DNA from 2 places in the Priestia sp. HNGD-A6 genome. Region 2 is predicted to be linked to the other one. Evidence: a T-box and tRNA genes for the amino acid it is inferred to sense, from the RefSeq annotation. Region 2 holds a T-box; the other holds one or more tRNA genes.

Region 1 (3,382 bases), 2.0 Mb from region 2:
TATAATATGTCTGGTGGCGATAGCGAAGAGGTCACACCCGTTCCCATACCGAACACGGAAGTTAAGCTCTTTAGCGCCAATGGTAGTTGGGACTTTGTCCCTGTGAGAGTAGGACGTTGCCAGGCTTTTATATCGGAGGATTAGCTCAGCTGGGAGAGCACCTGCCTTACAAGCAGGGGGTCGGCGGTTCGATCCCGTCATCCTCCACCATCGACTATTTAAGTCAGAGATTGCACGCCGGTGTAGCTCAATTGGTAGAGCAACTGACTTGTAATCAGTAGGTTGGGGGTTCAAGTCCTCTTGCCGGCACCATTTTTTTCGAGCCATTAGCTCAGTTGGTAGAGCATCTGACTTTTAATCAGAGGGTCGAAGGTTCGAGTCCTTCATGGCTCACCATTTAATATTCACACGCGGGTGTGGCGGAATTGGCAGACGCGCTAGACTTAGGATCTAGTGTCTTACGACGTGGGGGTTCAAGTCCCTTCACCCGCATCTTTACTTAATTTCATATATGCGCGGAAGTAGTTCAGTGGTAGAACACCACCTTGCCAAGGTGGGGGTCGCGAGTTCGAACCTCGTCTTCCGCTCCACGTATATAAGTCCTGCCGGGGTGGTGGAATTGGCAGACACACAGGACTTAAAATCCTGCGGTAGGTGACTACCGTGCCGGTTCAAGTCCGGCCCTCGGCACCATTTTAATAAGCGCCCGTAGCTCAATTGGATAGAGCGTTTGACTACGGATCAAAAGGTTAGGGGTTCGACTCCTCTCGGGCGCGCCATAAACGGGAAGTAGCTCAGCTTGGTAGAGCACTTGGTTTGGGACCAAGGGGTCGCAGGTTCGAATCCTGTCTTCCCGACCATTTATGGGGCCTTAGCTCAGCTGGGAGAGCGCCTGCCTTGCACGCAGGAGGTCAGCGGTTCGATCCCGCTAGGCTCCACCAATGAAATTAAATAATTGTAACGAATAATATGGCGGTGTAGCTCAGCTGGCTAGAGCGTACGGTTCATACCCGTGAGGTCGTGGGTTCGACTCCCTCCGCCGCTACCATATAAGTTACATTTGTTATAAATATACGGAGGAATACCCAAGTCCGGCTGAAGGGATCGGTCTTGAAAACCGACAGGGGTGTTAAAGCCCGCGGGGGTTCGAATCCCTCTTCCTCCGCCATTTATTTATATCATATTCATATCATCGCGGGGTGGAGCAGTTCGGTAGCTCGTCGGGCTCATAACCCGAAGGTCGCAGGTTCAAATCCTGTCCCCGCAACCAAAGTGGTCCCGTGGTGTAGCGGTTAACATGCCTGCCTGTCACGCAGGAGATCGCGGGTTCGATTCCCGTCGGGACCGCCATTTTGTTTGGCTCGGTAGCTCAGTTGGTAGAGCAAAGGACTGAAAATCCTTGTGTCGGCGGTTCGATTCCGTCCCGAGCCACCATTTTAAGACGGCGATTGTGGCGAAGTGGTTAACGCACCGGATTGTGGTTCCGGCATTCGTGGGTTCGATTCCCATCAGTCGCCCCATCTTAAGTAACGCGGGTGTAGTTTAGTGGTAAAACCTCAGCCTTCCAAGCTGATGTCGTGAGTTCGATTCTCATCACCCGCTCCAAATAATGGGCCTATAGCTCAGCTGGTTAGAGCGCACGCCTGATAAGCGTGAGGTCGGTGGTTCGAGTCCACTTAGGCCCACCATATTCCACAGTAGCTCAGTGGTAGAGCTATCGGCTGTTAACCGATCGGTCGTAGGTTCGAGTCCTACCTGTGGAGCCATACGGAGAAGTACTCAAGTGGCTGAAGAGGCGCCCCTGCTAAGGGTGTAGGTCGTGTAAGCGGCGCGAGGGTTCAAATCCCTCCTTCTCCGCCAGTCGTTTTAAATTTAAATATGGCCCGTTGGTCAAGCGGTTAAGACACCGCCCTTTCACGGCGGTAACACGGGTTCGAATCCCGTACGGGTCATCTTAAAAAGGTTTGCATATATGCAAACCTTTTTTTATTTGCGCTTTTTTAAAGATTAAGTAAACAGGAATAATAGTTAGGAATAATTACCATGAATTTTCAGAATAAAAAGTAAGTTTTAAGCAGGATTTTCCCTATATCATATGGAATTATTCATAAAGTAATAAAGTATGAAGAGTATGGAATAAAGAGTAATTTTAAAGAACATTTATTCTATTATATTTGTAGAAAAGGTTTATGTTTTTACTATAAAAGGGAATGAGTGGTAAGAAGCGTATATTATGTGCGTATATTATGTTTGAAGTTAAAGGGGTGGCAAAAGTGAATCTAGCGGTTCAGCCTACTGAATTTGATGTTCATTTGTATCACGAAGGAAACTTATTTCGCAGTTACTCTATTTTCGGTGCGCATCAGGTAACGGTAGAAGGAATTGAAGGCGTACGATTTTGCGTGTGGGCACCTCATGCAAAGGGTGTAAGCGTTGTAGGTGATTTTAATAAATGGAACGGTTTTCAACATTCAATGGTTAAAGTTAATGAAGAAGGTATTTGGATGACATTTATCCCTGAATTAGAACAAGGGACTATTTATAAATATGAAATCATCACACAAAGCAATCAAAAAAAATTAAAAGCAGATCCATACGCTTTCTTCAGTGAAGTGCGTCCAAACACTGCGTCTATTGTTTACTCATTGGATGGGTACAAATGGAACGACCAATATTGGCGTAGAAAGAAAAAACAGCAAAATATATATGAAAGACCACTGTGTATTTACGAGCTGCATGCAGGGTCTTGGAGGACTCATGAAGATGGCAGCCTTTATACATACAGTGAATTAGCACAGGAGCTTATTCCTTATATTGCTGAACAAGGTTTTACACATATTGAGTTATTACCAGTCATTGAGCATCCGCTCGACCGATCCTGGGGATATCAAGGAACTGGATACTATTCTGCTACCAGTCGATACGGTACACCTAAAGAGTTGATGAACTTTATAGATGAGTGTCATCAAAATAATATAGGCGTTCTTTTAGACTGGGTACCCGGGCATTTTTGTAAGGATGAACATGGTCTGTATATGTTCGATGGAGAACCTACTTATGAATACAAAAAAGAACCCGACCGTGAAAACTATGTTTGGGGAACAGCTAATTTCGATTTAGGCAAGCCTGAAGTACAAAGTTTTCTCATTTCGAACGCTTTGTTTTGGTTGGAGTACTTCCACATAGATGGATTTCGAGTAGATGCTGTAGCTAATATGCTTTATTGGCAAAATTCTTCTGGAAAAGCAGTAAATGATGGAGCTGTCAGCTTCTTAAAAAAATTGAATGAAGCTGTTTTTAAATCTGATGAAACGATATTAATGATGGCAGAAGATTCAACGGATTGGCCCCTTGTTACAGCACCTACGTATGAGGGAGGTTT
Region 2 (3,382 bases):
CCCAGTAGCGTTTTCTGCTGATGTTCCAGTCCACCATATTTTCTAAAAAGTTGCCAAAGCGACCGTGCTTGATATGATTCGGGTACCACGTCACGCTTTCATTGTTTTTCAAAAACTGTTCCTTCAACGCCGTCGTTTGGATAAACCAGCTTTCATTTGCGTAATAAAGAAGCGGCGAGTCGCATCGCCAGCAAAACGGATAGCTATGCTCATGCTTTTCTTTATGATACAGCACGCCTTCGTTTGCTAAATAACGTACGATATCAACGTCGCAGTCTTTCACGAAACGTCCTTGAAAAGGCGGCACTTCAGACGTGTACTGTCCTTTTTCATCCACTACGTTCACAAATGAAAAGCCGTTTTCTTTTACAACTCTGTAATCATCTTCGCCGTAAGCAGGTGCTAAATGAACAACTCCTGTTCCGCTTTGATCCGTTACGTAATCAGCCGTCACGACTTCATGCCCTTTTTCCACTTTCACAAAATCAAACGGCGGCTCATACGACATCCCTTTTAACTCATTTCCTTTATGATGAGATAAAACGCTATATTCTCCTTTTAACACTTTGTCTGCGAGTGCTTCTGCCACTATATACACGCTGTCGCCTTGCTGAGCGCGAACGTAGTTCATCTCTTCATGCACCGCAAGCGCCACGTTTGACGGAAGCGTCCAAGGCGTTGTCGTCCAGCCTAAAAAATACTCATTATCGCGGTTTTTCACTTTAAATTTCACCGTTACCGTTAAATCTTTTACATCTTTATACCCTTGCGCCACTTCATGCGAACTCAGCGAAGTTTGACAGCTCGGGCAGTAAGGTGATACGCGGTGGCCTTTATAAAGAAGTCCTTTGTCATGAATCGTGCCAAGTACGTTCCATACGCTTTCAATGTATGAATTCTCTAAGGTGATGTAAGGGTCTTCCATATCAACCCAATAGCCAAGCTGCTCCGTGAACGTGCGCCACTGTTTTTCATACACAAACACACTTTCCTTACACTTGTTGATAAAAGCTTCTACGCCGTATTTTTCAATATCATGCTTCCCCGATATCCCGAGCTGCTTTTCGACACCGAGCTCTACCGGCAGTCCGTGCGTATCCCAGCCTGCTTTTCGGATCACTTGATGCCCTGTCATCGTTTTATAACGAGCCACCACGTCTTTAATCGTCCGGCCTAGCGCGTGCCCCACATGAGGCAAACCGTTGGCTGTTGGAGGCCCTTCATAAAATACAAACGAAGGATGCCCTTCTCGATTTTGAACCGACTGCTGAAACACATTTCCTTTTTGCCACTGCTGCTGGATACGCTGTTCGCGCTCTTGCGAAGACTCCCTTACATTCACTTCTTTCATGTGATACCACTCCTTTTAAAGTTAAAAGCACACAAAGAAACCCGTCCCTATGACTAGGGACGGGTTTTAACCGCGGTACCACCCTGGCTTCTATTGATCCGTTCATCAATAGCACTCAGCAACGTACAATCATACGCGTTCTTTTTAACGGTAGACTACCGTTCAAACTTACTTATAGGTTCAGTTTGACTTCTCAGAGAGGATATTCCCCTGCGGCTTGAACACTGGCTTTCAGCTATCACCAGCTCTCTGTAGAACAAACTTGCAGCGTACTGATTCTCTTCAACGAATTTGTGTGCTTTTATTAGTAGCTATTGTATGCGCTTTGGAAGGGAATGTCAATGTTTTGAAATCCTTATTGAGATCCAAAGGTTTAGATCTAGGTTATTTTGTTTCTGCACTTAACATTTGTTCGATTTTATTACGCGCTGTTATCCCGTTCTTATCTTTCCATTCAGAAGTTCCACTGCTTCTTCGCTGTGTCACAAACACTGCCGCAGCTGAGATAGAAGAAAAAATTTGATCTTGTACCAGCACGTATCTACCATCTTTTATTTCTAATACACCGTTTTCTAGAAAAGTATTAATATGGTCTTGCTGCCTTTTAAGTTTAGCTCCTTCTAGCTGTTGTTCGCTCGCAAGCAAAGCTCCTTTATAGACAAGAAATCCATCGCTAACATATTTCCCGGTCGCATACGCATCTCGGCGCTTACAATATAGAACGTCCTCTACTATTACTGATTTTATATCTTTTGACAAATGTGTCTCAACTTGAACAATCTCTTCTATCGCTTGCTCTACTTCAATCTTTGGTATGTCACCAGACTGTACAGCTTCGCTTTCATATTCTATTCCATTTGAAGCATCCGCAAAAATTGAAAAGCCTAACCCACCAAGTAAAACTTTAATAACATTAAAAATATCTGTCAGGTCGTCTCTTCTAAATTCACGCACAAACGGTTTTGTGGGAACGGTTTGATTAATATCATATGTACCAGAGCGCATGGCTGCTAGATAAGAAATATGTTCTAAGTATTTTACATCAACTTTATCTAATTGATCTTGAGAAGCATTAGAGACAATTAACACGGCCACATCCCAAAAACTTTTACCTGTTGATGGACTAGCATGCTGTCTTAAACGTTCATATCCCACTTCTGCCTCTCCAATATATGCCTCTTTATCTTCTCCAAATAAAAAATAAATGCCGGGCTTTTCTACTTCGCTTTCACCCTTTAAATCTTTCAAACTATTTCTGGGAATGAATACAGCCTGTATCGTTGTATTCGGCACCTCAGATACTTTAATCCCATTTGGATCTTCATCGTAAAACCAAGTCTGTATTCGTTTCGCACCGCTTTTTCGTAGCATCTTTCTTCCTCCGTTTATATCTTCTTGAACGTATTTTAACTGACATTACAATATGTAAATCACTTCCTAATTATAGACGCAGCAATCTATCATTCACAAAAATTAATTTATATCACCTGCTTGATATCTAGCAGGTCCCCTAAATACTTCTCTAACATGCCACCCAAGAAAATCTTCGCTCGGTTGATATGCCGGATGAATAGGATCTCTAAGCTTTTGCCCGTGAAACTTCATAAGCCATTCTTCAAATCCATTCGTCCCGTGCGCTTGAGTTGCCACTAACAGCTCATTATGATCTGAAAAAGTAAAAACTCCTCGATCAAATAATTTATGATGCATTGAACATAACGCGATTCCGTTACTTTCAATATCTGGCCCTCCCGCTTGATGCCACTTAATATGAGCGGCCTCTACACCAACTAAATTATGTCCAAGACGAACGTTAAACCCACAAACAGCGCAGCTATATCCGTAAGCTTGCAGAATTTTCTCTCGAAACTTTGGATCTCTTCTTCGCTTTAACTGTGTTTCAAAATCCAAGCCTACGGCTCTTAATATATCTTCATGAATTGTATCTGGAAAATGCTCACTTAATAAAAATTGTGCTGCGTCTTGAAGAAGCGTAGGATCATTATCAAAAAGGTTATAAACATCCTGTCT

What was found. The T-box of region 2 lies ahead of ileS (isoleucine--tRNA ligase). A T-box ahead of a tRNA ligase gene usually reads a tRNA of that ligase, here a tRNA-Ile.
Region 1: it encodes a tRNA-Ile, which carries the amino acid that the T-box ahead of ileS (isoleucine--tRNA ligase) is inferred to sense. The anticodon was not compared.

Annotation. Positions count from the first base shown of each region.
Region 1 covers NZ_CP138621.1:3,135,494-3,138,875, forward strand. The annotation lists rRNA gene rrf (5S ribosomal RNA) at 10-125, shown strand; tRNA gene SCI76_RS15940 (tRNA-Val) at 135-210, shown strand; tRNA gene SCI76_RS15945 (tRNA-Thr) at 237-312, shown strand; tRNA gene SCI76_RS15950 (tRNA-Lys) at 321-396, shown strand; tRNA gene SCI76_RS15955 (tRNA-Leu) at 411-492, shown strand; tRNA gene SCI76_RS15960 (tRNA-Gly) at 516-590, shown strand; tRNA gene SCI76_RS15965 (tRNA-Leu) at 605-693, shown strand; tRNA gene SCI76_RS15970 (tRNA-Arg) at 703-779, shown strand; tRNA gene SCI76_RS15975 (tRNA-Pro) at 784-860, shown strand; tRNA gene SCI76_RS15980 (tRNA-Ala) at 866-941, shown strand; tRNA gene SCI76_RS15985 (tRNA-Met) at 972-1,048, shown strand; tRNA gene SCI76_RS15990 (tRNA-Ser) at 1,076-1,168, shown strand; tRNA gene SCI76_RS15995 (tRNA-Met) at 1,194-1,270, shown strand; tRNA gene SCI76_RS16000 (tRNA-Asp) at 1,275-1,350, shown strand; tRNA gene SCI76_RS16005 (tRNA-Phe) at 1,359-1,434, shown strand; tRNA gene SCI76_RS16010 (tRNA-His) at 1,445-1,520, shown strand; tRNA gene SCI76_RS16015 (tRNA-Gly) at 1,532-1,605, shown strand; tRNA gene SCI76_RS16020 (tRNA-Ile) at 1,612-1,688, shown strand; tRNA gene SCI76_RS16025 (tRNA-Asn) at 1,692-1,766, shown strand; tRNA gene SCI76_RS16030 (tRNA-Ser) at 1,770-1,860, shown strand; tRNA gene SCI76_RS16035 (tRNA-Glu) at 1,881-1,952, shown strand; gene glgB (1,4-alpha-glucan branching protein GlgB) at 2,247-3,382, shown strand, end outside.
Region 2 covers NZ_CP138621.1:31,091-34,472, reverse strand. The annotation lists gene ileS (isoleucine--tRNA ligase) at 1-1,351, opposite strand, end outside; T-box leader at 1,404-1,646, opposite strand; gene SCI76_RS00155 (GIY-YIG nuclease family protein) at 1,736-2,722, opposite strand; partial or broken gene SCI76_RS00150 (phosphorothioated DNA-binding restriction endonuclease) at 2,825-3,382, opposite strand, start outside.